DNA from 4 places in the Pseudomonas sp. FW215-R2 genome. Region 2 is predicted to be linked to each of the others. Evidence: predicted binding sites of a transcription regulator. Region 2 holds the regulator's gene; each other region holds the start of a gene.
What was found. The regulator FliA, encoded in region 2, starts transcription of late flagellar genes. The targets are predictions, from matches to a motif close to CTAAAGTTTNNNNNNNNNNNGCCGNTAA.
Positions count from the first base shown of each region.

Region 1: a site for FliA is predicted at 6,001-6,028, ahead of AC3WRD_RS23165 (methyl-accepting chemotaxis protein). Genes of this name have one in related genera too.
Region 3: a site for FliA is predicted at 5,212-5,239, ahead of flgM (flagellar biosynthesis anti-sigma factor FlgM). Genes of this name have one in related genera too.
Region 4: a site for FliA is predicted at 5,609-5,636, ahead of AC3WRD_RS21995 (methyl-accepting chemotaxis protein). Genes of this name have one in related genera too.

Region 1 is NZ_JBYTBO010000019.1:56,425-63,902, forward strand. Features, by position in the region: gene AC3WRD_RS23140 (LuxE/PaaK family acyltransferase) at 1-481, shown strand, start outside; gene AC3WRD_RS23145 (aldehyde dehydrogenase family protein) at 483-2,933, shown strand; gene AC3WRD_RS23150 (phenylacetate--CoA ligase family protein) at 2,917-4,206, shown strand; gene AC3WRD_RS23155 (GNAT family N-acetyltransferase) at 4,206-5,132, shown strand; gene AC3WRD_RS23160 (hypothetical protein) at 5,181-5,714, opposite strand; gene AC3WRD_RS23165 (methyl-accepting chemotaxis protein) at 6,096-7,478, shown strand, end outside.
Region 2 is NZ_JBYTBO010000005.1:237,977-245,454, reverse strand. Features, by position in the region: gene motD (flagellar motor protein MotD) at 1-175, opposite strand, end outside; gene AC3WRD_RS09585 (flagellar motor protein) at 188-928, opposite strand; gene AC3WRD_RS09580 (protein-glutamate methylesterase/protein-glutamine glutaminase) at 928-2,064, opposite strand; gene AC3WRD_RS09575 (chemotaxis protein CheA) at 2,114-4,384, opposite strand; gene AC3WRD_RS09570 (protein phosphatase CheZ) at 4,438-5,226, opposite strand; gene AC3WRD_RS09565 (chemotaxis response regulator CheY) at 5,244-5,615, opposite strand; gene fliA (RNA polymerase sigma factor FliA) at 5,783-6,523, opposite strand; gene fleN (flagellar synthesis regulator FleN) at 6,520-7,350, opposite strand; gene flhF (flagellar biosynthesis GTPase FlhF) at 7,464-7,478, opposite strand, start outside.
Region 3 is NZ_JBYTBO010000011.1:120,187-127,664, forward strand. Features, by position in the region: gene flgE (flagellar hook protein FlgE) at 1-560, opposite strand, end outside; gene flgD (flagellar hook assembly protein FlgD) at 591-1,316, opposite strand; gene flgC (flagellar basal body rod protein FlgC) at 1,332-1,775, opposite strand; gene flgB (flagellar basal body rod protein FlgB) at 1,779-2,186, opposite strand; gene cheR (protein-glutamate O-methyltransferase CheR) at 2,429-3,256, opposite strand; gene AC3WRD_RS17040 (chemotaxis protein CheV) at 3,304-4,236, opposite strand; gene flgA (flagellar basal body P-ring formation chaperone FlgA) at 4,319-5,080, shown strand; gene flgM (flagellar biosynthesis anti-sigma factor FlgM) at 5,275-5,601, shown strand; gene AC3WRD_RS17055 (flagella synthesis protein FlgN) at 5,650-6,117, shown strand; gene AC3WRD_RS17060 (flagellar brake protein) at 6,213-6,959, shown strand; gene AC3WRD_RS17065 (MFS transporter) at 7,035-7,478, opposite strand, start outside.
Region 4 is NZ_JBYTBO010000017.1:66,383-73,860, reverse strand. Features, by position in the region: gene AC3WRD_RS22025 (hypothetical protein) at 281-487, opposite strand; gene AC3WRD_RS22020 (hypothetical protein) at 681-959, shown strand; gene AC3WRD_RS22015 (1-acyl-sn-glycerol-3-phosphate acyltransferase) at 1,009-2,172, opposite strand; gene AC3WRD_RS22010 (CPXCG motif-containing cysteine-rich protein) at 2,315-2,497, shown strand; gene AC3WRD_RS22005 (putative signal transducing protein) at 2,507-2,767, shown strand; gene AC3WRD_RS22000 (SOS response-associated peptidase) at 2,804-3,427, shown strand; gene AC3WRD_RS21995 (methyl-accepting chemotaxis protein) at 3,432-5,573, opposite strand; gene AC3WRD_RS21990 (M48 family metallopeptidase) at 5,837-6,655, shown strand; gene AC3WRD_RS21985 (TMEM165/GDT1 family protein) at 6,700-7,284, opposite strand; yybP-ykoY riboswitch at 7,372-7,478, opposite strand, start outside.

The DNA.
Region 1 (7,478 bases), on a different contig from region 2:
CACTGGCGTGGCCGATCTGCAACTGGCAACTGACTCCCTGGCGCTGTTTGGTGGCGGCTGGAAAACCAACGCCGCGCAGGAGATCCCCCGCCGGAAGCTTTACGAGCGTATCCACCAGCAATTGGGAATCGACATCGCCCGCTGCCGCGACGGTTACGGTGCGGTCGAGCATCCGGTGCCTTACCTCGAATGCGCTCACCATCACTTCCATGTGCCGGTCTATTCGAAGGTATTTGTGCGTAGCCCATCCGATTTCACCGTCCTGCCCTATGGTCGGCCGGGGTTACTGAGTGCGGTATCGCCCTACATTTCTTCGAGCCCCGCCCATGCGGTGGTCATGAGCGACCTCGCCACCCTGCACCCCGGCGCAAGCTGCGGCTGCGGTCTGGACAGCGACTGGTTCGAACTGCATGGCCGCGCCGCCACCACCGCTGGCAGAAGCTGCGCGATGGCGGCGTCCGAACTCTTGGGGAGGCACTGATATGTACCTGATCAATGGACAACTTCACGCGGACATCGGATTCGATACCGCTCTGGATCAGTTGCGTCAGGCCCTGCCCCAACGCCTGAACTCGCCTCTGCACAGCGAGACGGTCATCCATGCGGCGGCCACGCTCGCCCTTCGGTTGGGCGACATCAGCCTGACCCTGCCGCTCGACGCCGAACAACGCGAGTCACTGATCGAGTTCTGCCAGCCTCAAGGTCTGCGGCGCAAACTCGAACGGGAGCTTGGCGTTCAACCCGCTACACTGCGGCGCTTCGACTATCGCCAACCACGTTTCGAACGCTGGAGCCCGCTGGGCCTGGTGGTCCACATCACCCCCGGTAACGCGGCACTTCTGGCGTTCTGCGCAGTGATCGAAAGTCTGCTGGCCGGCAACGTCAACTGGCTGCGTCCCAGCAGCAGCGATCAGGGGCTGACCGCGCAATTGCTCCACGCGCTGACGCAATGCGACCCCAGCGGCCAACTCGCAGGGCATGTCGCTGTCGTTCCGGCGACCACCGCGCAAATCGGCCAGCTGTGCCAATGGGCCAACGGCGTCTCGGCCTGGGGCGGCGAATCGGCACTCCAAGCGATTCGCCAGCAAATCCCCGCCGGATGCCGCTGGATCGATTGGGGACATCGCATCAGCTTCGTTTATCTGACACCGGACGCCGCCTCACCTCAGGCGCTGGACGCCGTGGTGGACGAAGTCTGCCGACTCGATCAGCAAGCGTGCTCGAGCCCGCAATGGTTGTTGGTGGACAGCGACGATGAGACCGTACTACGCGGTATCGGTGAGGGTCTGGCCAAAGCATTCGAACGCCGCGCCGGACAATGGCCGGCATTGCTGCCAACGATTCAGGAAGCCTCGCAAATCACCACCGACACCGCCATGGCCAGGCTCGCACACAGTTTCGCCGAAGTGGCTGGCGAGGTCTGGACAGCACCGGGCTGGCGGGTGATCTGGACCCATGACCGACCATTGAAGCCTTCGCCACTGTTTCGCAGCCTGCTGCTCAAGCCACTGCCGCACACACGGGTGATCGAGACCCTGATGCCATGGCGAAACGTGCTGCAAAGCTGCGCCCTGATCTGCCCGGAGCAGCAGATTGCAGAGCTTTCACAGCTGCTGATCACCGCCGGCGTCACCCGGGTTGCTCCGACGGAAGCGATTCACGATGGCTACGACGGCGAACCTCACGACGGCGTCTATGCCCTGCAACGCCTGAGCCGGCGAGTCTCGGTCAGTCTGTCGCCGACAAAACTGCCCTCCCACGCCACGCTCAATGGCTCAGGCATTGCGCCCCGTGTGATGAACCTGCCGATCATGAGCAAGGAAGCGTTCATCGCCCGCCCGATCAACGCTTCGGCCCAACTGTATTTCCGTTCCGGCGGCAGCAGCGGCGTGCCGGCCTTGTCTGGTTTCAGTTATCGGGACTTTCGCCAACAGATGCGCGCTACAGCCGATGGTCTGTTTGCAGCGGGTCTCGATCCACGTCGGGACCGGGTGATGAACCTGTTTTTCAGTGGCGGTCTGTATGGCGGTTTTTTCAGTTTCTCCAAAGTACTGGAGCAACTGGACGTCACTCACCTGCCGATGGGTGCCCCGGCCGATGATGACTACCGGGAGATTGCGCAATTGATCGTCGATCAGCAGGTGAACACGCTGATCGGCATGCCAAGCACCCTGCACCGTTTGTTCCTCAACGAACAAACGCGTCTGCGCACCTATGGCGGGGTCGAAAAAGTATTTCTCGGCGGCGAACACCTCGGCGAGCAGAGCCGGCAGTTGCTGCAAGACTGCGGCGTCAGCCTGATCCGCTCGGCGATCTACGGCAGCGTCGACGCCGGACCGCTCGGTCACGCGTGTTCAGCCAGCGGCGACGGTGTGTTTCATCTTTTGAGCGATATCCAGCACCTGGAAATTGTCGCGTTCGAAACCGACCAGCCAGTGCGTGACAACGAGACCGGTCGCCTGGTGTTCACCTCCCTCGCTCGAGAAGGTCAGGACGTTCAGCGTTATGACGTCGGCGACAGCGGCCGCTGGGTGCCCGGACGGTGTGGCTGTGGTCTGCAGACGCCGCGCTTCGAACTGCTTCAGCGCCACGGCAGGCTGGTGCGCATCGGCACCGATTTCATCTGCCTCTCGGAACTGGCGCAGCACCTGCAGACCGAGTTTCAGGTGATCCTCGAACATGCCCCCGACGGACTGGAATGCATGAAATTTCTAAGTGTGCTCGAACCCCAGGACGTGCATCGCCGACTGCTGGGTTACCCGACGCTGGCAACCCTTGTGCAGACCGGGCTGCTGACAGTGGACGCGCAGGTCTGCGCCATCGACCGGTTCACCCGAAACAAACACAGCGGCAAGACGCCGCTGCTGATCGATAACCGAGGAGCCCGCGCCTCCTCCGTTCTGCAAGGAGCACACCATGATCCCAAGGATTGAATTGCAGGAGCTGGTCGCTTTTGCGCGTCAGCATTCAAGCTTTTACGCCAGCCACTTTGCCAGCGTCCCCGAGCAGGTAACGGCACTGACCGATTTACCCGTGATTGACCCCGCGCACTACTGGAAAGGCAGCCAGGACCTTGACCGCTGGCCGGTATTGACCGCAAGCCTGGGCAACGCACTGGTGTTCAAAACCGGAGGGACCACCAGCGATGGCAAACTGTCGGTCTTCGAGCGGCGGGAATGGCAAACGCTGGTGGAGGATTTCGGTCGCAGCCTCACCGGGCAACTGAACAAGGGCGATCGGGTCGCCAACCTGTTTTTTGTCGGCGACCTGTATGCCAGTTTCATCTTCACTCACGATGTGCTGGCGCATGTCGAGCCGGGTGTCGTGGAATTCCCTTTCACCGGCCATGTCGAGTCGACCGTGCTGGCCGATTCGATTTCCCGGCATCGGATCAATGTACTGGCCGGTTTACCGGCCCATTTGTTGACCTTCGCCGCGTGGCTGGAACATCAGGGACGCCGGCTGGAGTGCATCGAATGCCTGCTCTACGGCGGTGAAAGCCTGTTCCCGGCGCAGTTGCAACTGCTCGGCCGGGTGTTCCCCAATGTACGCGTCGCCTCCATGGGGTATGCCAGCGTCGATGCCGGCTTTATCGGCGCCAGTCATCGCGACTGCGCCCTGGGTGAACACCGGATGGCGCAGGGCCACAGCGTGCTGGAGATCCTCGACGAACAAACCGGTGAGGTAATCGAAGAATGCGATCGCACAGGCCGCCTGGTGATGACCAATCTCACCCGGCGGTTGATGCCGCTGATTCGTTACCCGGTCGGCGACCGCGCCTGTTGGCGAGAACTCGAGCGAACGCCCACGCGCAAATTCGCGCTGATGGGCCGCAGCGCCGACAGCCAGCGAGTCAGAGTGGGAATCCTGACACTGCTGCCCGATGAAATCGGCGATACGGTGCAACGCCTCACCGGCAGTGACGATTGGCAACTGGTGATCGAACAGGCCGGAACGAAAGACATCCTGCGCCTGAAATGGGCTCCGGACGCTGTGCAACCTGCTTCGGCAGACACCGACCGGAGGCTGCACCACGCGTTGATTGAACACTACCCGTTGATCGAACAACTCAATGCCGATCACTTGCTGGACGTGGAGATTCACTGCTGCACGGTTCAGGACCTGTCACGCCATCCGCGCTCCGGCAAACGCCAGCGCGTACTGGATCTGCGCGTCTACGACAGCCCGCCCATGGAACACCGCTGATGGAAACAGTTACCCTGCGCAGTTACCGCAACAGCGACGCTGTGGCCGTGAGCAACCTGTTCCGAAAAACCTACGGCGATCTTTACGCCCAGCCTCACGTCTATCTGCCCTGCATGATCGATCGCAACCATGCGCTGGGTCGCTGGCACTCTCTGGTCGCCGTCGCCGAAGATCAAATGCTGGGACACGCGACCTTGATTCGTGCCAAGGGATCGCACATCGCCGAGCTGGCATTGAGCGTAGTTGCCCCCGAAACCCGAGGTCAGAACATTGCCACTCGCCTGGGACGGCAGCTGTTGATTCATGCGCAAGCGCTGGGATACCGGGGCGTGACGATCAAACAGGTCACCGGCCATCCCTACACACAGCGCATGGCAGCCAGTCTCGGCTTTCAGAGTGTCGGATGGCTGCCCGACCATGTCCCGTCTCCGTTCAATGCCTCGGCGCGGGAATCGCTGGTCATCGGTTACACGCCTGTCGACGATAACCGACGCCCGCTCCCGACCCAGGCGTGGCCCGAAAGCTGCCGGGATTTCATGAGGCAGATGTGCAGCGTGTTCGGAACACAGGACAAGGCCGCGCCCTGGGTGGGCGAACCAGTACAGCTGGAACAACAATTGAACCGGTATGAAGGCATTTTCAAAGAGCTCGATGGCGGCTTGCTCAAGCAGTTGCAGGAACTGCCGGCGCATTGGCTCATTTCAGTCAGGCTCAGGCTGGCAAAGGAATTCGCAAGCGCTTTTCACTTGCTGACGACGGCAGGATTCGTGTTCACCGGGCTGGTGCCGGATGAGAGAGGAGCTGGCTGGCTGGCGTTGTTTCATCGTGGCGCCAGGCCACCGGCGTTGACGCTGATTTGCCCGCAGATGCAGCGGCTGCATGACGACCTGCAATCGCTCATTGCCAAGCCATCATCGTCCGTGTAACGCAAGAATGCCCAGGCCCTGCGCATCGGAGGGCCTGGTTTTACGCGATCAAGCCTTGGCGCTGACGCCTTTGTCGGTCGGAGGCGGACGTTCACCGCCCTGTCCGTAGGTTTTCAGGCTCTGCAGCACATAAATGGCTTTCTTGTACTCCGGGATCAACGTATTGGCGTACTTGTTGCCCTTGAGGCTGTTGTTGTTGATGGTGTCCAGTTGCGTGGCGAAATATTCCAGCGCATTGAACTTGGCATCCGGGTCTTTCTGAATGCCGAAACGATCGAACTTGTCACCGGCATTGAGCAGCGTCATCGAGGTCACTTCGGAAATGAGGCCCCGGCTGCGCAGGAAGTCAGTCAGTTTGCCCAATTGCTTGGGAGTGACGTTTTCCGGATCGAACCCCTTGATGTTCTTGTGCAAACGCTGCTTGTCCATTTCCGCCGTGTTGAGAACGGTGGGGTCGTTGCCGACCAGGGCCAGCATCTGCTTGACCTTCACGCTTTGAGAAACCGGTTTGCCCGAGCTCCCTGCATCTCGAACCAGCAAACCTGCCTTGGGCTGCCACGCGCCGGTATAACCAACGGTCATGAGCGTGCTCCTTGCGAAAAGAACATGAAAATATCCTTGTGGAACGTCTTGAGTTGCCCGGAGTATCGGCCGGCAAACTGATGTCACCAATCTGTTTTTCACTTTTTTACAAATTTTGTACATTCTCGATACAAAGCACTGCAAGCCCCGCAGATATTGAGCCAGAGCCGCTTGGCCAGTCCGGCGAAAATCGGCTTTTTACTCTAACGAACGGGCTGGTTAGTTTGCATGTGTCGGATCTGTTACTTGCCGGTCAGCGTTTCAAAACTTTTTAGCACGTGAGTACCTAAAGCTTCCTCGCGCCGCGACGATACGTAAGGGATACCCCTACTGTTTTACTCCTCGCCCCTAATAAGAAACGCTGCTCAAGGACCGGTCTCCATGCCCGCATTCCGTACCATTCAGGCTCGCTACACGCTGTTTCTGGTTCTATTTATCCTGTTGCTGTCGGTCCTGACCGTGGTAGGCATCAGCCAGTTGGTCGCGCCGAAACTGCGTCATACCGAAGAGCAGGTGGTGCTCAACCGCATTGCCGAGGTCGCCGAGCAGATCCAGGGCGAACTGAACAAGGTTCAATCGCAGCAACGCAGCATCACCCAGACCATCCCGCTGCTCGACAGTGCCGCCATCGATACGGTGCTGCCGGGGCTGGTGGACCAGTACGGTGAATTGAAAGTATTTGGCGGTGGTATCTGGCCACTGCCCGGTCAGCGTGAGGCGGGACGCAACAAGTTCAGCACCTTCTGGCATCGCGACAGCTCCGGCAAACTCGCCGTGAACACCTTCTGGAACAGCGACGCAGCGCCCAACTATTACGACCAGAGCTGGTACAAGGGCGGCCTGCAGACACCGCGCGGCCAATGCGCCTGGGCCGCCGCCTATAAAGACGATGCCAGCGCCGAGCCACGCACCAACTGCGCCATGGCCATTCAGAAGAACGGCACGACCTGGGGTGTATCGACCATCGACGTGACGCTGGGCTTCTTCAACGACCTGGTGGCGCGCAAGGAAAAAGACCTCAGTGCCGAAATGCTGATCGTCGAGGCCGACGGCAAAATCATCAGCAACAGTTCGCGCATCAATGGCCCGATCGTGCTGAAAAACATCAGCGAGCTGGCTGGCAGTTCACCTTTCGCGAGTCAGGTAAAGGCTGGCTTGCAGCAGCGTGATCAGGCCCAGCGCGTCGAGTTCGACAACAACGGTGAAGCCAGCACCTTCTTCATGCGCCCGATCGAAGGCACGCCTTGGTTCCTCGCCACCGCCCTGCCGACCAAATTGATCACCGCCCAGCGCGATGACGTGCTCAGCACACTCAGCCTGTTGCAGATCCCGCTGGTGATCCTGCTGGTGCTGTGGCAGGTCTATGCGATCCGCCAATTGATCCAGCGCATGAAGGCCCTGAAAGCCAACATCGATCTGCTGTCCAGCGGCGATGCCGACCTGACCCGCCGCATCACCATCCGCGCCGAAGACGAACTCGGCGCGATCGGTCACTCGGTCAACACCTTCATTGCCTATCTGCAGAACATGATCGGCGAAGTCACCCAGGCCACCGGCGCCATGGCCTCGAGCCTCGACAACCTGCAACGTACGTCGGCGCACACCAGCCAGATCCTGCTGCGCCACGCCTCGGAAACCGACCAGACCGTCACCGCGATCAACGAGATGAGTTCGACCGCTGAAAGCGTCGCGCAGAACGCGGCAGAAACCGCCGCCTTCACCCAGCGCGCCAACGAAAACGCCGACCGTTCGCGGGTGGTGGTC
Region 2 (7,478 bases):
AGTCGGTGAAGACCCCGATCAGCGCTTCGGAGATGACCTTGTACTTGCCTTCGTTGATCGACGAGATGGAGTACATCACCACGAAAAAAGCGAACAGCAAGGTGATGAAGTCGGCATAGGAAACCAGCCAGCGTTCATGGTTTACATGCTCTTCATGTTGGCGACGACGTGCCATGAGGTTAGTCCCTTAATCCATGAAGCCCTGAAGCTTCAACTCGATGGAGCGTGGGTTTTCACCTTCGGCGATCGACAAAATGCCTTCCAACAACATTTCGCGATAACGCGACTGCCGCAACGCGATTGACTTCAATTTGGCTGCCACCGGCAGCAGGATCAGGTTGGCACTGGCCACACCGTAGATGGTGGCAACGAACGCCACGGCGATGCCGCTGCCCAGTTGCGTCGGATCGGCCAGGTTGCCCATCACGTGGATCAGGCCCATCACCGCACCGATGATACCGATGGTCGGCGCGTAGCCGCCCATGCTTTCAAAGACCTTGGCGGCCTCGATGTCGCGGGCTTCCTGGGTGTAGAAATCCACTTCGAGGATGCTGCGGATCGCTTCCGGCTCGGCGCCGTCGACCAGCAGTTGCAGGCCTTTGCGCGAGTAGGCATCAGGCTCGGCATCCGCCACGCCTTCCAGACCCAGCAGGCCTTCCTTGCGGGCGGTGAGGCTCCAGTTGACCACGCGGTCGATGCCGCCAGCCAGATCGACACGAGGCGGAAAGAAAATCCAGGCGAGGATCTGCATGGCGCGCTTGAACGCGCTCATCGGAGATTGCAGCAGCGCGGCACCGATGGTGCCGCCCAGCACGATCAGCGCCGCCGGGCCGTTGGCCAGCGCGCCGAGGTGGCCGCCTTCAAGGTAGTTGCCGCCGATGATGGCGACAAACGCCATGATGATCCCGATAAGGCTTAGAACATCCATCAGATACACGCCTCGACGATGTGCTTGCCGATATCGTCCAGGCCGTACACCGCATCCGCGAGGTCGGCTTTGACGATGGCCATCGGCATGCCGTAAATCACGCAGCTGGCTTCATCCTGGGCCCAGACCGTGCTGCCGCCCTGTTTGAGCAGGCGTGCGCCTTCGCGGCCGTCGGCGCCCATGCCGGTCAACACGACCGCCAGAACTTTGTCGTTGTAGGACTTCGCCGCGGAACCGAAAGTGATGTCCACGCAAGGCTTGTAGTTCAGACGCTCGTCGCCCGGCAGGATTTTCACCGCGCCACGGCCGTCGATCATCATCTGCTTGCCACCCGGCGCCAGCAGCGCCAGGCCCGGACGCAGGATGTCGCCATCCTCGGCTTCCTTGACGCTGATGCGGCAGAGCTTGTCCAGACGCTCGGCGAACGCCTTGGTGAAGGCTGCCGGCATGTGCTGGATCAGCACGATCGGCGCCGGGAAGTTGGCCGGCAACTGGGTCAGAACCCGTTGCAGGGCAACCGGGCCGCCAGTCGACGTGCCGATAGCCACCAGTTTGTAGGCTTTGCGTTTCGGCGCTGCCGACGAAGTGCTGGCCGCCGGAGCGCGAGCCGGTGCAGGCGCAGGTGCCGGACGAGCCGGAGCACTGTGGCTGCCAAAGCTCGACGGCGCCGCTGCCGGAGTCGGCGCAGGCGCAGGTGCAGCGGCAGGCGCCGGCGCACTGTAGGCACTGAAACGACGGTTACTGCGCGAGATGCTGTGCACCTTCTCGCACAGCAGTTGCTTGACCTTCTCCGGATTGCGGGAGATGTCTTCGAAATTCTTCGGCAGGAAATCCACCGCACCGGCATCCAGCGCATCCAGGGTTACCCGGGCGCCTTCATGGGTCAGCGAGGAGAACATCAACACCGGGGTCGGGCAGCGCTGCATGATGTGCCGCACGGCCGTGATGCCGTCCATCATCGGCATCTCGTAGTCCATGGTGATCACGTCCGGCTTGAGGGCCAGGGCCTGATCGATCGCCTCTTTACCGTTGGTTGCCGTACCGACAACCTGGATGCTCGGATCCGCTGAAAGAATTTCCGAGACGCGGCGGCGGAAAAAACCCGAATCGTCCACCACCAGGACTTTGACTGCCATAAACACTCCATTAGGTGCAGCGGGACGTTGTCGCCCCGCTGCCCCGGATTCAAATACGCCGTGCGGCGTAACGCTTGAGCATGCTTGGAACATCGAGAATCAGCGCAATGCGGCCGTCACCGGTAATGGTGGCGCCGGACATGCCCGGGGTTCCCTGCAGCATTTTGCCCAATGGCTTGATGACCACTTCTTCCTGGCCGACCAGTTGATCGACGACGAAGCCGATCCGCTGAGTGCCCACCGAAAGGATCACCACATGGCCTTCACGCTGCTCTTCGTGAGCCGCGGAGCTGACCAGCCAGCGCTTGAGGTAGAACAATGGCAGCGCCTTGTCCCGCACGATCACCACTTCCTGGCCATCCACCACGTTGGTGGTCGACAGGTCGAGGTGGAAGATTTCGTTGACGTTCACCAGCGGGAACGCGAACGCCTGGTTGCCGAGCATCACCATCAGGGTCGGCATGATCGCGAGCGTCAGCGGCACCTTGATGACGATTTTCGAGCCGGCGCCCTTGGTCGAGTAGATGTTGATCGAACCGTTGAGCTGAGAAATCTTGGTCTTCACCACGTCCATGCCCACACCGCGGCCGGACACGTCGGAGATCTCGGTCTTGGTCGAGAAACCCGGGGCGAAGATCAGGTTGTAGCATTCGGTATCGCTCAGGCGATCGGCAGCATCCTTGTCCATCACACCGCGTTTCACGGCGATGGCACGCAGGACGTTCGGGTCCATGCCTTTGCCGTCGTCGGAAATCGACAGCAGGATATGGTCGCCTTCCTGCTCGGCCGCCAGGATCACCTTGCCGCCACGGGCCTTGCCCGAGGCTTCGCGCTCTTCCGGCGACTCGATACCGTGGTCGACCGCGTTGCGCACCAAGTGGACCAGCGGGTCGGCCAGAGCCTCGACGAGGTTCTTGTCGAGGTCGGTCTCTTCGCCCACCAGTTCCAGGTTGATCTCTTTCTTGAGCTGACGCGCCAGATCGCGAACCAGACGCGGGAAGCGGCCGAAGACTTTCTTGATCGGCTGCATCCGGGTCTTCATTACCGCGGTCTGCAAGTCGGCGGTGACCACGTCGAGGTTCGACACGGCCTTCTGCATCGATTCGTCGCCGCTGTTCAGGCCCAGGCGCACCAGACGGTTACGCACCAGTACCAGCTCGCCGACCATGTTCATGATTTCGTCGAGACGTGCGGTGTCCACACGAACGGTGGTTTCGGCTTCGCTCGCCGGTTTTTCCGGTGGCGGAGTCGCCGGCGCACGGGCCGGAGCCGGTGCAGCAGCGGCGGCTGGCTTGGCCGGTTCGGCTTTAGGCTCAGGCGCTTTTGCAGCAGGTTTTGCCGCAGCGGCCGGGGCCTTGGCGGCAGGTGCTGCAACAGCAGAAGCATTGCCGGCCGTCACCACGGCACCGGTGGCGACGTCAGTGAACTTGCCTTTGCCATGCAGATCGTCGAGCAGCGATTCGAACTCATGGTCGCTGATCAGATCGCTACCGGCCGCAGCCGCTGCCGGAGCAGCAGATGCAGGCACCGACGCAATCGCCGATTCCAGCGCATCGACGGCAAAGTTGCCCTTGCCGTGCAACTGATCGAGCAAGGCTTCGAATTCGTCGTCGGTGATGTCGGAGCTGTCGCCCGCCGCCGGAGCAGCCGGTGCAGCGGCTGTCGGTGCCACGGCGTCGGCCGCGAACTGGCCCTTGCCGTGCAACTGGTCGAGCAGCGACTCGAATTCGGCGTCGGTGATTTCATCGCTGACTGCTTCATCGGAAGCAGGCGCAGCGGCAGCCGCCGGGGCTTCAGCTTCGGCCTTGACGGCGTTCAGCGAGTCCAGCAACTGTTCAAATTCGTTATCGGTGATATCGCCCGAATCGCCTTCGACGACCAGTTCTTCGATCATCTCGGCAACAGGCGAAGCCGGGGCTTCATCCGCCGATTGCGGTTCAGCCAGACGCGCCAGGGCAGCCAGCAGTTCCGGCGTTGCGGCAGTAATCGGACTGCGATCGCGGACTTCGCTGAACATGCTGTTCACCGCGTCCAGCGCTTCGAGCACCACGTCCATCAGTTCTGCATCTACGCGACGCTCACCCTTGCGCAGGATGTCGAACACGTTTTCGGCGATGTGACAGCACTCCACCAGCTCATTGAGCTGAAGGAAGCCGGCGCCCCCTTTTACAGTGTGGAAACCGCGAAAAATTGCGTTGAGCAGATCTGCGTCATCCGGACGGCTTTCCAGCTCGACCAGTTGTTCGGACAGTTGCTCAAGAATCTCGCCGGCCTCAACCAGGAAATCCTGAAGGATCTCTTCATCGGCGCCGAAGCTCATTAGGGGGTGCTCCTACAGGTCTAAAAACCCAAAAAACCTATAATTCCAAAACTCTAGAATCCAAGGCTGGATAACAAATCGTCCACATCGTCCTGACCGGACACAACGTCTTCTCGTTTATCGGCATGAATCTGCGGACCTTCACCCTGCGAGAGATGTTTTTGTGGATCTTTTTCAGCGAGCATCGCCGCACGGTCATGTTCGATGCCCGCAAAGCGGTCCACCTGACTGGCCATGAGCACGAGTTTGAGCAGATTGCTTTCGACTTCGGTGACCAACTGGGTCACGCGCTTGATCACCTGACCTGTGAGGTCCTGGTAATCCTGGGCCAGCAGAATGTCGTTGAGGTTGCTCGACACCGCGCGGTTGTCCGCGCTGCTGCGTGCCAGAAAACCGTCGACCCGACGCGCCAGCTCGCGGAACTCTTCAGCCCCGACTTCACGGCGCATGAAACGTCCCCAGTCGGCACTCAATGCCTGGGCTTCGTCAGCCAGGCCATTGACCACCGGCGTGGCGCTTTCCACCAGGTCCATGGTGCGGTTGGCCGCCGCTTCAGTCAGCTTGACCACATAGCCCAGACGCTCGGTCGCATCAGTGATCTGCGATACTTCCTCGGCCTGCGGCATATGCGGGTCGATCTGGAAGTTGACGATTGCACTGTGCAGTTCGCGCGTGAGCTTGCCCACTTCCTGGTACAGGCCACGGTCACGGGTCTGATTGAGCTCATGGATCAGTTGCACAGCGTCGCCGAACCTGCCTTTTTCAAGGCTTTCGACCAGTTCGACCGCGTGTTTTTTCAGAGTCGACTCGAAGTCGCCCTGTGAAGATTCGTTATGCTCCATAGCTCCCCCGCGCGTCATCAGCCGATGCGTTCGAAAATCTTCTCGATTTTTTCTTTCAGCGCCTGAGCCGTGAAAGGTTTGACCACGTAGCCGTTAACGCCGGCCTGGGCCGCTTCGATGATCTGCTCGCGCTTGGCTTCAGCAGTCACCATCAGCACTGGCAGGTGCTTGAGTTTTTCATCGGCGCGCACGTGACGCAGCAGGTCGATACCGGTCATGCCAGGCATGTTCCAGTCGGTCACCAGAAAGTCGATGCTGCCGCTGTTGAGCACCGGAATGGCAGTGGTGCCATCGTCGGCTTCAACGGTGTTGGTGAACCCAAGGTCACGCAACAGGTTCTTGATGATCCGCCGCATCGTTGAGAAGTCATCAACGATGAGGATTTTCATGTCTTTGTTCAATTCGACCTCCAAGCAGTCTTAAACGCGCCCAGCACCTGGACGCGCCATTTCAATCAATCCGGCAAAGCACTCGATGACTGTCTGGAGCACAACAGAGCAAGACCGGTGCCGTTCACCACCGCACCAGCCTCGTTCGCAGCGTCCCCACACTGCCTTCAGCGCGCTCGCCACTCCCCCAAACGCCCCCGCAAGCGGGCCGCGCACTGGCTGTGTAACTGGCTGACCCGCGATTCACTGACGCCAAGGACTTCACCGATTTCCTTGAGGTTCAGCTCTTCGTCGTAGTACAGCGCCAACACCAGTCGCTCACGCTCCGGCAAATTGGCAATCGCGTCCGCCAACGCAGCCTGGAAGCGCTCATCTTCCAGATCGCGCGACGGCTCAAGATGAGCACTTGCGCCATCCTCGTGCAGCCCTTCGTGTTCGCCGTCCTGCAACAGGTCGTCGAAACTGAACAGTCGGCTGCCCAGGGTGTCGTTCAAAATCCCGTAGTAATCGTCGAGACTCAATTGGAGTTCGGCCGCAACCTCGTGATCTTTAGCGTCACGGCCGGTTTTAGCTTCAATCGAGCGAATCGCGTCGCTGACCATACGGGTGTTGCGGTGAACCGAGCGCGGTGCCCAGTCCCCCTTGCGTACTTCATCGAGCATCGCGCCGCGGATCCGGATGCCCGCGTACGTTTCGAAACTGGCGCCTTTGCTGGCGTCGTATTTGGTCGAGACTTCGAGCAGGCCGATCATCCCGGCCTGGATCAGGTCTTCGACCTGCACACTGGCCGGCAATCGCGCCAGCAAGTGGTAAGCAATGCGTTTGACCAGTGGCGCGTAACGCTCGATCAGCTCGTACTGCGCGTCACGTGCCGACTTCTTGTAGAAATTCATACCGCTGGCGGTCATAGCACAGGTCCTGCCGTTTGCTGCACGAGGCGCTCGACGAAAAATTCGAGGTGGCCGCGCGGATTGGCGGGCAGCGGCCAGGTGTCGACCTTTTGCGCGATCGCCTTGAACGCCAGTGCGCACTTGGAACGCGGGAAGGCTTCATAGACCGCACGCTGCTTCTGCACCGCCTTGCGCACGCTTTCGTCGTAAGGCACCGCACCGACGTATTGTAGGGCGACGTCGAGGAAGCGATCCGTGACCTTGGTCAACTTGGCGAACAGATTGCGACCTTCCTGCGGGCTCTGGGCCATGTTGGCTAGGACGCGGAAGCGGTTCATGCCGTAATCGCGGTTCAGCAGTTTGATCAGGGCGTAGGCGTCGGTGATCGAGGTCGGCTCGTCGCAGACCACCAGCAACACTTCTTGCGCTGCGCGAACGAAACTGACTACCGAGTCACCAATACCCGCAGCAGTGTCGATCACCAGTACGTCGAGATTGTCGCCGATGTCGCTGAACGCCTGAATCAGACCGGCATGCTGGGCCGGGCTCAGGTGAACCATGCTCTGCGTGCCGGAAGCGGCCGGCACGATGCGGATCCCGCCGGGGCCTTGCAACAGCACGTCGCGCAGCTCGCAGCGGCCCTCGATCACATCGGCCAGGGTACGTTTGGGCGTGAGGCCCAGCAGAACGTCGACGTTCGCCAGACCCAGGTCGGCGTCCAGCAGCATGACCCGACGGCCAAGCTCTGCCAGCGCCAGGGACAAGTTCACTGACACGTTAGTCTTGCCGACGCCACCTTTGCCGCCGGTCACCGCGATCACCTGTACGGGATGCATGCTGCCCATGTTATTTCTTTACCTTGTCTTGCATAGACGGAGGCCACATTACTGGCTGCGCGTTCACAACCGGAACAATGCATGGCAGACCATCGATGTAGGTACAAAAACTGTTCATTACCTCAGCCAACCTGCTT
Region 3 (7,478 bases), on a different contig from region 2:
TAGGTCGCCAGGTTGGTCGGGTCGAATTTGCCGGCTGGAACCGTGTCGTCGATCACCGGAGCGGTCGAGTTCAGGTTGATGGTCGAAGTCACCAGCGAAGTGGACTTCGGTGCCAGGTTCGAGGTGTCGATCTTCAGGTCGGTCAGTACGCCGTTGATGACCTTGCCGTTGGCATCCACACCATAACCTTGCAGGCGCGAGGTGTAGTCGGTGTTGGTGATGAAACCCTTGTCGTCGACCTTGAACGTACCGGCACGGGTATAGGAAATCGAGCCGTTGTTGCTCATGGTGAAGAAACCGGAGCCGTTGATACCCATGTCCAGCACGTTACCGGTGTTGTTGATGTCACCCTGGGTGAACTGCTGGGAAACGTTGGCCAGGCGCACGCCGTTGCCGATGACCTTGCTGCCGCTACCCAGGCGAGTCGCCGAGTAGACGTCTTCGAATTCTGCGCGAGACGATTTGAAACCGGCGGTCGCGACGTTGGCGATGTTGTTGCCGGTCACGTCCAGTTGCTTGTTGGCTGCATAGAGACCGCTAAGGCCGATATTGAAAGACATATTCCACTCCTTTGTGCCGGTTAGTCGGCTCTATATACCAATGGTTTGTACTTTGGACAGGGCAACGGTGCCCTTGCCGGACAGGTTGAGCATCAGCTCGCCGCCGGTCTGGCTGATCGTCACGCTGGTGACGGTGGCCGGCAGGTAGGTCGCCATATCGGTCGCGGTGCCGTTGATCGATGCGTTGGCCTTGACGGTATAGGTACCGGTCTTGACCAGGTTGCCGTCCTTGTCCTTGCCGTCCCAGGTGAAGCTCGCGGCGCCTGCGGCGCGACTGCCCAGATCGAGGGTGCGAACAATCGTGCCGCTGCTGTCGGTGATGCTGACGGTGCCGCCGGCAATCGACGACGGAACGGTGACCGAACCGGTCATGCCTTTGCTCGGATCGTCGAGCTGGACCGAGTTGGTCTGCACGATCACGTTGCGACCGACCAGCGAAGAAGCCTGCAGGGCTTGCGACGAGTTGTAATTGCCGGCCAGCGAACTCACGGTGCTGTTGAGGGTAGTAATACCCTCGAGGCTGCTGAACTGCGCCAACTGGGCAACGAATGCGCTGTTGTCCTGCGGGTCGAGCGGGTTCTGGTTTTTCAGCTGGGTTACCAGCAATTGCAGGAACGCGTCCTTGCCCAGGGCCTGGCCGCCGGTGGAACTGTTAGTGGCCGAAGCAATGCCATCGGTTGTCGAACTGGTCTTTTTCGACGAGTTCGCCAGGATGTCCTTCATGCTCAGGCTGCTGGTGGTATCGGAAACACTCATGGCAGTCGCCCCTTATTACTGACCGAGGGTCAGTACCTTCTGCATCATGGTTTTGGCCGTGTTCATCATTTCGGCGTTGGTCTGGAACGAACGGCTCGCGGAAATCATGTCAGCCATTTCTTCCACCACGTTGACGTTCGGGTAGTAGACGTAGCCCTTGGCGTCGGCGGCCGGATGGTTCGGCTCGTAGCGCGCTTCGAGGTTGCTCTGGTCTTCGACCACGCCCATGACCTGCACGCCCTGGCCGGCCGCGTCCTGGTTCTGGAACAGCGAGTTGCTGCCGCCGCTCTGGCCGCCCTGGAACATGGTGGCGAACACCGGGTGACGGGCGCGATAGGTCTGGTCGATGCTCGACGAGACGGTTTCGGCGTTGGCGATGTTCGAAGCCACGGTGTTCAAACGCGTGGTCTGTGCGCTCATGCCGCTGCCGGCAATGTTGAAAACGCTGGACAGGGACATGGATTACTCTCCGCGCAGGGCTGACACCAGCCCTTTGAATTTGCTGTTGAGCAGCGTGAAGCTGGCCTGGAAGCCGACGGCGTTTTCCGCGTAGTTCGACTGTTCCAGCTGGGCATCAACGGTGTTCTGGTCGATCGACGGCTGCATCGGCGTGCGATACATCAGCGACTCGTCGCCATTGCCCAGACCTTCAGCTTCGATGTGACGGCTGTTGGTCATGTTCAGGGCGATAGTGCCGTTGGCGTTCTTCTGGCTCTGTGCCTCGAGCACTTTGGAGAACTCCAGATCCCGAGCCTTGTAGTTCGGGGTGTCGGCGTTGGCGATGTTGTTGGCCAGGACTTCGGCACGCTGGGCGCGGAAGCCCAGGGCTTTTTCGTGAATTCCGAGCGCTTTATCGAAGCTGATGCTCATGTCGGGAACCTTCAGGTGACCGGGTTTTTCGTAACTGGGTTATAGCAAGCGTCGTGCCAGTTTTAAAAAGCCCCGGATTCCGGGGCTTTGCAGGTGATCGGCAATGCGGCAATGCCAGAAAAGCGGCAACGGGTTTCCGCCGGATGCCGCTTTTCTGCCGCTTGCCGTCCCTGCAAAAACGGCCAGGCATAAAAAAACGGGAGCCCCTGAGGACTCCCGTTTTTTTGTGTTGCCGGTGCCAATCACTTCGCCTGGTAAATGATCCCCGGGCTGCACTGGACCATCTGGTAATGGTCCGGCAAACCGTTCAGCGCTTCGGAAGCGCCGAGGAACAGATAACCGCCCGGCTTCAGCGTGCTGTGGATACGCAACAGGATGTCTTTCTTCACCTCGGCGGAGAAGTAGATCAGCACGTTGCGGCAGAACACGATGTCGAACTTGCCAAGGCTTGCGTAGCTGTCGAGCAGGTTGAACGAGCGGAATTCCACCCGGTTCTTGATCGGCGCCTTGATCACCCAGCGCCCCGGCCCTTTCGGGTCGAAGTAGCGCTGCAGACGATCGGCGGACAAGCCGCGACCGATCGCCAGGCTGTCGTACTCGCCGGTCTTGCAGTTGGTCAGCATGCTGCCGGACAGATCCGTGGCAACGATCTGTACGCCCATTTTCAACTGACCGATGTTGGTCCGTTCGAACTCGTCGATCGACATCGACAGCGAATAGGGTTCCTGACCCGACGAGCACGCCGCCGACCAGATCCGCAGACGCTGGTTGGGAGCGGCCTTGATCGCCTCGGGCAGCACCTTGTTCTTCAAGACTTCAAACGGATAGGTGTCGCGAAACCACAGGGTTTCGTTGGTCGTCATGGCATCGACCACCTGCTCGCGCAAACCGCTGCGCGGCTGGGTCTGGATGCGCTGTACCAGCTCACCCAGGGACTTGATGCCTTGCTGCTCCATCAGTTTGTTGAGACGGCTCGAGACCAGGTACTGCTTGTTTTCACCGAGCAAAATGCCACAGGCTTTTTCCAGGAAGACCCGGAACTGTTCGAAATCCAAATTACCCGTAGACAAATGATGCCGCCTCTTAAATCGTGTTGATCGCCAGGGACGAAAAGTCCCTAGCTGATATCTGCTGCTTTGATCCGGTCGACTACCCGGGATGCCAGGTCATCAGGACGGAATTTGGCCAGGAAGTCATCGGCACCGACCTTCTTGACCATCGCCTGGTTGAACACACCCGACAACGAAGTATGCAGGATGATATGAAGCTTTTGCATGCGAGGGTCGCTGCGGATTTCGGCCGTCAGGGTGTACCCGTCCATCTCCGGCATCTCGATGTCGGAGATCATCATCAGGAACTCTTCTTCCGGCTTCTTGCCCTCATCGACCAGCTTGCGCAGGTAATCCAGCGCCTGCTTGCCGTCGTTCAGCGCCACCACTTCAACGCCAACCGTCTGCAGGCAACGCGTCACCTGCTTGCGCGCCACCGACGAGTCATCGACCGTCAGCACCCGCAGAGACAGCGCCTTGCTCTGGGTCTCGACATCCACCACGCCGACCGAAATCGCTTCCGGTGTCGGTGCGACTTCCGCCAGCACCTTCTCGACGTCGATGATTTCGACTAACTGATTGTCCACCCGAGTCACAGCGGTCAGGTAATGATCTCGACCGGTCCCCTTGGGTGGCGGATGGATCTCTTCCCAGTTCATGTTGACGATACGTTCCACCGAGCGGACCAGGAAACCCTGGGTCTTGGTGTTGTATTCCGTGATGATCACGAACGGACTGTTCTTGTCTTTCAACGCCCCGGAGCCGGTTGCCATTGCCAGATCAAGGATCGGAATGGTCGCCCCCCGGATATTCGCCACCCCGCACACGACAGGACTGGACTTGGGCATCAGCGTCAGTTGCGGGCACTGCAGCACTTCCCGAACCTTGAACACGTTGATCCCGTAGAGTTGCTGGCCGTCGAGACGGAACAACAACAGCTCCAGGCGATTCTGCCCCACCAGTTGCGTGCGCTGGTTCACCGAATCCATTACACCAGCCATGCCCAGACTCCTACACCAACGCCAAGTGTTGTTGCGACGCACATTCATTGCTAAACGGCACGGCGCTTGCTTTTTAACTCTTATGAACATTCAAACGACATTTTTCCGACGCCTGACATCCCCCCTTCGCAGAGGACTTTGCGCGGTGTCTGCCGCTTGCCTGTTTTTCGCGGGCAGCCCTGCCGTTGCTGATGCGGTTACCTTGCCTGACATGCTTATCGGCGTCACTCAGGGCTTTCTTGAATTCACCGTAGAAGACTATCTGGCTACCAGTCAAACGGAAGGGCGTTATGAAATCGAGGTCAAGCAGCTCGATCCGCGCATGCACATGCCTATGTGCGACAAGGAATTGACAGCGTCGCTGGAGAGCCCGGCACGTCCTTTGGGACGCGTAACCGTCAAGGTTCGCTGCGAAGGCGCCTCCCCCTGGACCGTGTTCGTACCCGCTCAAGTCCGCCTGTTTCGCCCGGTCGTGACCACCACTCGCCCGCTCAAGCGCGCCGGCATCATCGAGCCTCAGGACGTGACCCTGCGCGAGCATGATGTGAGCCTGATCAACCAGGGCTTCCTGACGTCGGTGGATGAGGCGATCGGGCAAAAATTAACCCGACCAACGGTCGCCGACCAAGTGATAACCCTGGTGCATCTGGAACAGGCGGAAGTCGTTCGCAAAGGCGATCAAGTGGTGATTACCGCCCGCAGCGGCACGCTCTCCGTGCGCATGCCGGGCGAGGCCCTGTCCAACGGTGGCCTGAAAGAACAGATTCGAGTGAAAAACCTCAATTCCCAACGGGTCATCAAGGCGCAGGTCATGGCGCCGGGCCAGGTGGAAGTGGCAATGTGAGCAACGACTGGAGCAATGACAGGAAAGCCTCGTGAGGGATCGCGCAGAAAACTGGCGCCAACCTGAGCTGTTCCCTAAACTGTGCCGCAGCAGGATCTGTGCGGCGCATGCAGGCTCATTGGTAAAAGAGCCTAAAGTTTTCCAGGGGATGGCCGAGAACATGGCAAGCGTCCAAATTCCCAGAGGTTTTTAACATGGTCATCGATTTCAGCCGTTTGAACAGCTCCTCGTCACTTACGGGCAGTACACGTACCAGCACGCCTAAGGAAACCGCCGAAACCGGTACTTCCGCGACGCTGAATACCCCGGCCGAACAGGCCAGTACCGCAAAAAGCGGGGAATCGGTACACCTCAGCAATGAGGCTCAACAGTTGCAGAAGGTCACTGACAAGCTGCGCGATCAGCCTGCCGTCGACAAAGCCCGCGTGGCCGAGTTGAAAGCAGCGATTGCCGATGGCAGCTATAAAGTCGACAGCAACCGTGTAGCCAGCAAACTGCTCAACTTCGAAGCCCAGCGCTAGGCCTCGGTCAGCGCCAGGCTTTTGGACGCTTAAAACCCAAGGCCAGCCATGCACGACACTACTTTATTGCAACTGATCACCGACGACTTTGCTCCAGCTCAACAATTGCTGGAGTTACTGCAATCCGAGTCCCTCGCCTTGCACGGTCGCGACATGCCGCTGCTGGAAGAAATTCTGGCGCGCAAACAGGCATTGATCATTCTGCTTGAGCAGCATGGCCGCAAACGCAGCGAAATCCTCGCCAGCCTCAATCTGTCGCTCGACCGTCAAGGCCTGGAACAACTGGCCAGCCAGTCGAGCATCGGCGAGCTGTTGCTGACCCAGAGCGACGTTCTGACCGATCTGATCGCCCAGTGCCAGGCGACCAATGCCAAAAATGGCCAGTCGATCGTGATTCAGCAGGCCGCCACGGCCAATCAGCTGAAAATCCTCACCGGCGGCGAGCCACCCGCGCTCTATGACGCCAGTGGCACCTTCTCCAAACTGCAGAAACCCCGCGCGCTCAGTCAGGCGTGATGCGTTCTTCTATGCTTGCGCCCTATCAACGCGCGAAACATGCTGGCAAAATACTGGCCAGCCGTAGTCAAATTTTGTCTGGAGATTGATTTAACGTGTCCAACGTCCTCAGCGCGGATGATTCTCCGCAGCCACCAAAGGTGCTCACCACGCCTCTGGAAATCTCCAGCAACCTGCGCCAGCTGCAAGAGAGCCACGATCCGCTGATCATCACCTTTCACGAACGCAGCCAGCGCTTCCAGAGCTACCTGATCAAGGTTGACCGGGATACCGCCACGATTGCCCTGGATGAAATGATCCCGCGCGATGGCGAACGCTTCCTGCTGGCGGGCGAGCCGTTCAAGGTCGAAGGTTTCCATGAAGGCGTACGCATTGCCTGGGAATGCAACGGCACGCTGGATATCAAGGAATCCGACGGTGACCGCTTCTACATTGGCGAGATGCCCACCGAGGTGGTCTATCACCAGCGCCGCAACGCCTTTCGCGCGGCACTGAAGCTGACCGATCTGGTCAGCGTCGAATTGGGTGGCGAAAAGCTCAAGTCGCCGATCGGTGGCAAGTTGCTGGATATTTCCGCCACCGGCTGCAAGCTGCGCTTTGAAGGTGATATCACCGACCGCCTGCAACTGGGCCAGGTCTACGATCGCCTGATCGCCCCGCCGCTGTTCGGCAATCAGCCAACATCGGTCGAGCTGCGCTACCTGCACTTCGAAGAAAAACTCAACATCACCTTCGCCGGCCTGCGCTTTCACAACATCAGCGGCCCGGCGGCGCGTAACGTCGAGCGTTTCGTCTATCAGCTGCAACGTGAAGCACGGCGTTTCGACAAAGACGATCTCTGATTCGTACGCACCATGAAAAACGGGCAGTCCCTTGCGGTGACTGCCCGTTTTTTTATGCCTGGTGTTTTTTCAGAATCAAGGCCTGGCGCCGCTGATGTCCGGCGCAGGATTGTCGTTGCCGGCCTCAGGCTCCACAGGTGACTCAGATTCAGGTGCAGACTCAGGTGCCGGTTCAGGCGCGGCGTTATTCTGCATCTGCTCCTGCACCACTTGCTCATCGACCCGCGGGTCGAGCGCGGCCACCAGCGGCGAACTGGACATGCTGTCCGGCATCGCCACGTGATGCAGCGGTGCGTCGTCGACCTGGTGCAGATTGGTCACGGCTTTCGGCCGGATGCGCCACACCAGCACCAGCGCGAAGAAGCTGAAGAACGCATACAGGCTCTGGCTACCGAACATTTTCATCAACACACCGGCCAACAACGGCCCGATGCTGGCGCCGACCCCGTAGGTCACCAATAACATCGCCGTCAGCGAGACCCGCCGATCCCCTTCGACATGGTCGTTGGAGAACGCCAC
Region 4 (7,478 bases), on a different contig from region 2:
CGTTCGCCAGATGTGAAAAAGCCCGGGGCCAGTGATGGATTCGGGCTTTTTTGTGGGTGTCAGGATTGGAATTTGTGTCGTTTGAACTATCGCCTCCCCCTCACCCCAGCCCTCTCCCCCAAGGGGGGCGAGGGGGAAAGGGAGCAGATTGGGGCTACTCAAATTTTGAGTTCGACTCGATAGTTCAGGTCGGTGTAGCTCAAATATTCACCTCGGTCGGTCCCCTCTCCCTCCGGGAGAGGGCTAGGGTGAGGGTGCTTTTGATTTAAAGCTTTTTCGTTCAAGCGGCTTGCGAATAGAAGTCGAGAACGCTGACCCCAGTCAGCAAATCAGTCTCGGGCAAGTCCGCATGCTGGTGCCCGCCGAGGGCGCAATACACCAGCCAGTGACGGTCCTGAACATTGAAGGCCAGGCTGCCGACGAGGGTCTGTTGTTCGTCGGACGGGGAGATGAGGTACAGGCGATCCTGGTTTTCAGCGTGAAGCATGTCGCATTCCGTTTACGTTTCGAGGCGCGCAGGGTGGCCGAAACAAATGACGATGCCGTGACACAGGACAGCCATCGGTCGATTGCTGCGTTATTTGTCGTAAAGGGTAGGGCTGCGGGGGAGGGTTTCGGTAGAATCCGCGCCGCGGTCGTCGGTCTGGCGTTCGCCATTCCGGTTTAGATTGAGGTCTGTGATGTCGCTGCACTTGATGACGCTGTTTACCGCCCATCCCGCCAAACTGATCAACCTGCTGGCCCTGCTGTTGGCTTTCCCGGGCAGTTGGCTGCTGCACGCGACCCGTCGCCGTGAACAACGAGCGATGGCCAGTATCGCGGCCCAGCGTCAAAGCCGGCCCGATCAGGAGCCAGTGCTGGATTGGGCGACCCTGCGCATGAATCGCTTCTTCTACCGCTTCGGCTTTGCCTGTCTGGGCCTGGCGTTGCTGGTGTCCTGGATCAGTACCCGCTACTGAACGAAAAACGGCGCCCGAAGGCGCCGTTTTTGTATCCGGCCGAAACCGCTTACAGCGGCAAACCAGCCTTGACCCGGTACTGATTGCGCACCGGCGTCGCGTATTGCAGCACCAGATATGGACGGTGCTCCTCAGGGCAGGTGTCCAACCGGTTCTGCCATTCTTCCTGAGCCTTGGCCAGCTCCTCGGCACCGAACACCTCGGCAGCCTTCGGCACATTCAGTTGCGGATCAGCATCCGCCCACTGCGCGTACGCCAGGTAATGCACCGGGAACAACCGGTAACCGCCGAGAATCTGCTTGTCCATCTCGACTGCCAATTGCTTGGTGTCTTCGAACAGCTCGGTGATCGGCGCGGCAAAGTTCACGTGCACCCGGCCCTTGTAGCCGGTGATGCCCTTGGCGATGCTCACGTCATCCTCGCCCGGCGCCTTGCTGTAGGTGCCGGTGGTGGCGCGGATGTACAGCTCGCGGGCCTTGGCCTGGTCGCACGGATCGTATTCGTAGCTGATCGACACTGGGGTCAGGTTCAGCGACTGGATAACCTCGCTGAACGGCTCGTCCTTGCGGCTCATGTGGAACATCTTGAGGATCGCCGACTCGGTACGGTCGTCGCCGTCCTTCGCGCGGCCTTCGGCCTGGGCGATCCAGATCGAGGCGCAATCGTTGCGGATCGAGTGGTTGATGTAGGCCGACAGCAGTTGGTACGCCGCCATTTTCTCGCGGCGCCCGGTGATCGAACGGTGAACGATGAAGCTCTTGTTCAAGCGCATCAGGTCGCTGACGAACGGTTTTTGCAGCAGGTTGTCGCCAATCGCGATGCGCGGGGTCGGCAGGCCTGCGTGGTACACCGCATAGTTGACGAAAGCCGGGTCCATCACGATGTCGCGGTGGTTGGCGATGAACAGATAAGCGCTGCCGGACTTGAATTGCTCGACACCGGTGTAGGTCACGCCATCGGTGGCACGCTCGATGGTGTGGTCGACATAGAACTCGACCTTGTCCTGCAAAGTAGCCACCGACGTCACGTCGGCGAACTCACGACGCAGCCGATGGGCTATAAGTGGTTTGAGCATCCAGCCGAAGGCACCGGCGAAACGCGGGAAGCGGAAGTGGGTGAGGATATCTAGAAACGCCTTGTCGCCGAGCAGTCTTGCCAGTACCGCAGGTACTTCGCTGTCGTCGTAAGGTCGGATGGCATCGAATTCGCCCATCATGCTCTCTTGTTGGAAACGGCTAGGGTAAGTAAAGGTTTTGATCGAAAACCAACGGGGCACGGTCTGAAAAAGTAGCCAGACAAAAATAGCCCTGCAAATAGACCGGCGATTATACGCACAAGTCACCCGGGAGACCGCGATGCTGGAAAGCGCAGTATATGAATGTCCGTATTGTGGTGAAGAGGTCGAGACGTCCGTGGATCTGTCGGGGGGCGATCAGACCTATATCGAAGACTGTCAGGTGTGTTGCCGGCCGATCACCTTTGTCCTGCAGGTCGATGGTCAGGACTGGTTTCTGGAAGTCTTCAGCGAAAACGAGTGAGGTGCGCCCATGCAGCGAATCTACGAGCCGGAAAACCTGATGGAGGGCGAGATGCTCAAGGGCATGCTCGCCAGCGAAGGCATCGAGGCGCATCTGGTCGGGCGCGATTTGCTCGGTGGCACGGGCGAGCTGCCGATCTTTGGCCTGCTCGGGCTGTCGGTCGAGAACGATCAGGCCGAATACGCCCGCGAACTGATCAGCGCGTACAATGCCGCGCTGCCGCTGCCCGGCGATGAACCGGAGAGCTTCCCCGGTACGCTGGTCTGTTAGGCTGGCGTTCGTTTTATTCTTGAGTCGTGCTGCCCCATGTGTGGACGTTATGCCCTGTTTCGCTGGAACCGCGACTTCGCGGCACTGCCAGGTTTTCCCGCCGATCAGTTGGCGCAGTGGAACATTTCCCCCAACGATTCGGTATTGATGCTGCGTGCCGAAGCCGATGGCCAGCGCACGCTGGCCCGCGCCCGTTGGGGGCTGACGCCTCCGTGGCTGACCGATCTGTCGCGTACGCCGGCCCATGCCCGGGCCGAAACCGTCGCCGAACAACCGATGTTCCGCGAAGCCCTGCGCCTGCGCCGTTGCCTGCTGCCGGCCAACGGTTTCTACGAATGGCGCGGCACCACGCGCAAACGCCCGTACTGGCTGACGCCGGGGGAGGGGTCTTCGTTGTTTTTTGCGGCGATCTGGGAGGCGTATCCAGTGCAGGAACAGGTGTGGCTGAGTACGGCGGTGATTACACAGCCAGCAGCCAGTCAGCGCCGGCCGTTGATTCTCGATGAGGCGGGGCAGGCGGCATGGCTCGATCCCGAGACGCCGCTGCATGTCCTGCAAGGCCTGCTCGCCAGTGAACCCGCCGCCTTGCGCGAGCGGGTGCTGGCGAACATGGTCAATGATCCGAAGCTCAACGGGCCGGAGTGTTTGACTCCGGCCTGATTGATCAGACCTTGAACTGATTGATCAACCGCCGCTGCTGCTCCGCCAGTTTGGTCAGGTCCGCACTCGCCGAACTCGACTCGTCCGCGCCCCCCGCCACTTCATTCGCCACCTGACCGATGTTGATCACGTTGCGGTTGATGTCGTCGGCCACCGCGCTCTGTTCCTCGGCGGCGCTGGCGATCTGGGTGTTCATGTCGTTGATCACCGACACCGCCTGGGTGATGGTCTCCAGCGCTTCGGCTGCCTTGGCCGCGTGCTGCACGCTTTCGTCGGTGCGGTTCTGGCTGTCTTCCATGACCCGCACCACGTCGCGGGTGCCTTGTTGCAGTTGCTGGATCATGCTCTGGATTTCTTCGGTGGCCTTCTGGGTCTTCTGCGCCAGGTTGCGCACCTCGTCGGCCACCACGGCAAACCCGCGCCCCTGCTCACCGGCACGGGCGGCCTCGATGGCCGCGTTGAGGGCCAGCAGGTTGGTCTGCTCGGCGATCCCGCGAATGGCGATGAGGATCGCATTGATGTTTTCGCTGTCCTTGGCCAGCGTCTGCACCACGTCCACCGCCTTGCTGATTTCCACAGCCAGCACGCCAATCGAATTCGACGTGTCGCGCACGATCTGCATGCCTTGGCTGGCGGCCTGATCGGCATGGCTGGCGGCTTGCGCCGCCTGGGTCGCGTTGCGCGCCACGTCCTGGGCGGTGGCGGTCATTTCCTGCACGGCGGTGGCGACCTGATCAATCTCGGCCATCTGCTTCTGTATGCCGATATTGGTGCGGATCGCAATGTCCGCCGTGTGCTCCGAGGAATCGCTGACACTCTGCACCGACGACACCACCTGCGTGATCATCGCCTGCAGCTTCGCGAGGAAGGTGTTGAAGCCTTTGGCGATTGAGCCGAGTTCGTCTTTGCGATCACTGCTCAAGCGACGGGTCAGGTCGCCTTCGCCCTGGGCGATGTCATCGAGCATGGTCACCATTTGCTTCAGCGGTCGGGCGATGCCGTGGCCCACCAGCCAGATCACCAGCAAACCGAGGCCGGCAATGATCAGGCCGACCATGGCCATGCCGAAGGTGTCGGATTTGCGCTGGGCGTCGAGGTCACCCTGGAGTTTCTGCAGGTCGGCCATCACTGCGTTGAGCGGCAGTTGCAGCATCAGCGTCCAGCGTGCGTCGGTCTGGCCGATGCCGAACGGCAGGTACAACTCGATCCGGCCCGACTCCTTATTGACGGTGTAGGTCACTTCGCCGCGCTTGAGATTGGCCATGTTGGCAATCTGTTGGGCGTCGAGGATGTCGCTGACCTTCTCGCCGAATTTGCTCGGGTCCTTGGTGTAGGCGACGATCCGGCCGTTGCCGCCGATCAGGGCCATTTGCCCGGCGCCGCTGTACAGTTTCTGGTTCGCGCCCAGGAGCATTTCCTGAATGAAGTTCACCGACAGGTCGGCGCCGACGATGCCCTGGAACGCGCCGTTGAGCATGATCGGTTCAATGAAGGACGCGAGCATGACGATCTTGTCGCCGACCTTGTAGGGCGCCGGATCGATCACGCAGGATTTCCTGGTTTCTTTCGAGCACAGGTAGTACTCGCTGGCGCGCACGCCGGTGGACAGGACTTTCTGGTCGTCGACGTCCACCAGTTTGTCCAGGCCGAGGGTGCCGTCTTCGTTGCGGAACCACCACGGCAGGAAGCGCCCGTTGGCGGCGTCGATGCCGACCACGCTGGTGCCGACGTAAGCCGCGTCATTGTGGTCCAGTGCGTTCTTTTCCCAGCCGATGTAGGTGCCGAGAATCTTCGGGTTCTTCTCGACGTTTTCCTTGATCAGGCTGATCAGTTGCTCGCGGCTGACGGTCAGTCGTGGCTGACCATCGGCGCCGGGCGTGCCGAGCAGGGCGTTGACCCGCACCAGTCCACCGGCAATCAGCAGCGGCGCTTCCAGCTCGCGCTGGATCTGGCTGACCTGGGTCTGTGCCAGCGAGGTCAGGCGTTGTTCGATGACTTGCTCGAACTGGGCCTGGGTCCGTTGTTGAACCATCTCCTGGGTGCGGGCGCCGGAAAACAGCGCATACAGCACCAACGCAGCCACCACGCTGAGAACGATGGCGCCGGCCAGGGCCGCCACGGAAAACTGGATCGACTTGAATTTCATGGAAGCTCCGCACGCAAGAGGACATCTGCGCTGCTGTATCGGCAGCCACTATTGCGCCATGAGGCGAAGTGCGCGCAATTGACGGTGGATGTCGCAAATGGATCAGTGCGCGACGCAGTTGCAGAGGGCTTGTCGGTGGATGTGAATTTTTTCCTACAGGGCTGAGGAGTGTCTTCTGAAAACAGGTGCATCACGTCTGTTGTATCTGGCGTCGATACAATTACCCGCCTAGGATACGCGGCATGTTTTCAGGGAGCTTTTGAATGAACAAGACTTTGGTTGTAAGTGCACTGAGCGCGGCGCTGTTGCTGGCCGGTTGTCAGTCGGTCAACACCACCAGCGGCGGTGCCGTGGGCGTGGAGCGCAAGCAGTACATGTTCAGCATGCTGTCCTCGCAAGAGGTCGACCAGATGTATGCCCAGTCCTATCAGAAGACCGTTGGCGAAGCGTCCAGCAAAGGTGTGCTGGACAAGACCAGCAACGAAGCCAAACGGGTTCAGGCGATTGCCAACCGCTTGATCGCTCAGGCGCCGAACTTCCGTCCGGATGCCGCGCAGTGGCAGTGGGAAGTGAACCTGATCAAGAGTGACGAGCTCAACGCCAACTGCGGCCCTGGCGGCAAGATCATTTTCTACACCGGGCTGATCGACAGCCTGAAACTGACCGACGATGAAATCGCCGCGGTCATGGGTCATGAAATCGCCCACGCCCTGCGCGAGCACGGTCGTGAAGCAATGTCCAAGGCCTATGGCATCGAGATGGCCAAGCAGGGCGCCGGTGCGTTGCTCGGTCTGGGTCAGGACAGCCTGGCGCTGGCCGACACCGTGGCCAACTACGGGATGACGCTGCCCAACAGCCGTGCCAACGAAAACGAAGCCGACCTGATCGGCCTGGAACTGGCCGCTCGCGCCGGTTACAACCCGAACGCCGCGATCACCTTGTGGAACAAGATGAGCAAGGCGTCCGAAGGCGCGCCGCCAGAGTTCATGAGCACTCACCCGGCATCCTCCAGCCGGATCGCCTCGTTGCAGGCGGCCATTCCGAAGGTCATGCCGCTTTACGAAAAAGCGCCAAAGTCCTGAAGCAATGATCGCTCCCGCACTGAGTGTGGGAGCGATCTGCCGGATCAGACCCAGCCGCTGCTCTGCATCGCCTTGTACACCGCGACGATTGCCAGAATCATGAACGCCGAAGCCGCGAGGCGACGGATCAGGGTCAATGGCAATTTGTCTGCGGCAAAGTTACCCGCCAGAACCACCGGTACGTTGGCAATCAACATGCCGAGCGTGGTGCCGATGATCACCAGCCACAGTTCCGGGTATTGCGCGGCCAGCATCACGGTGGCGATCTGGGTTTTGTCGCCGATTTCCGCGAGGAAGAACGCGATCAGGGTGGTCAGGAATGGCCCGAACTTGCGTGCGGTGCTGGCTTCATCGTCGTCCATCTTGTCCGGCACCAGCGTCCACAGGGCGGTGGCGGTGAAGCTCGCGGCGAGAATCCAGTGCAGGACCGCATCGGAGAAGAAGCTGCCGAACCAGGCGCCTACCGCACCGGCTGCCGCGTGGTTGGCCAGGGTCGCAGCGACGATACCGGCAATGATCGGCCAGGGTTTGCGAAAGCGAGCGGCGAGAATCAGCGCGAGCAGTTGCGTCTTGTCGCCGATTTCGGCCAAGGCAACGATTGCGGTGGGAACGAGTAACGAGTCCAGCATCAGGATTTCCTAAGGGGCGGGTCGACACGGCTATGACACGTACAGCCTTCCCGCCCCGGGTAAGGTGTGCGTGTCATAGGTCTTGTCAAACCCTGCGATCCGTCTGCTGCGGACGCTTGGGTCGCATACGCCATGATCTGAGGATCAAGTATGTTGACGTATGCCGGACGAGCATGGCGCTCGTGGGAGACTAC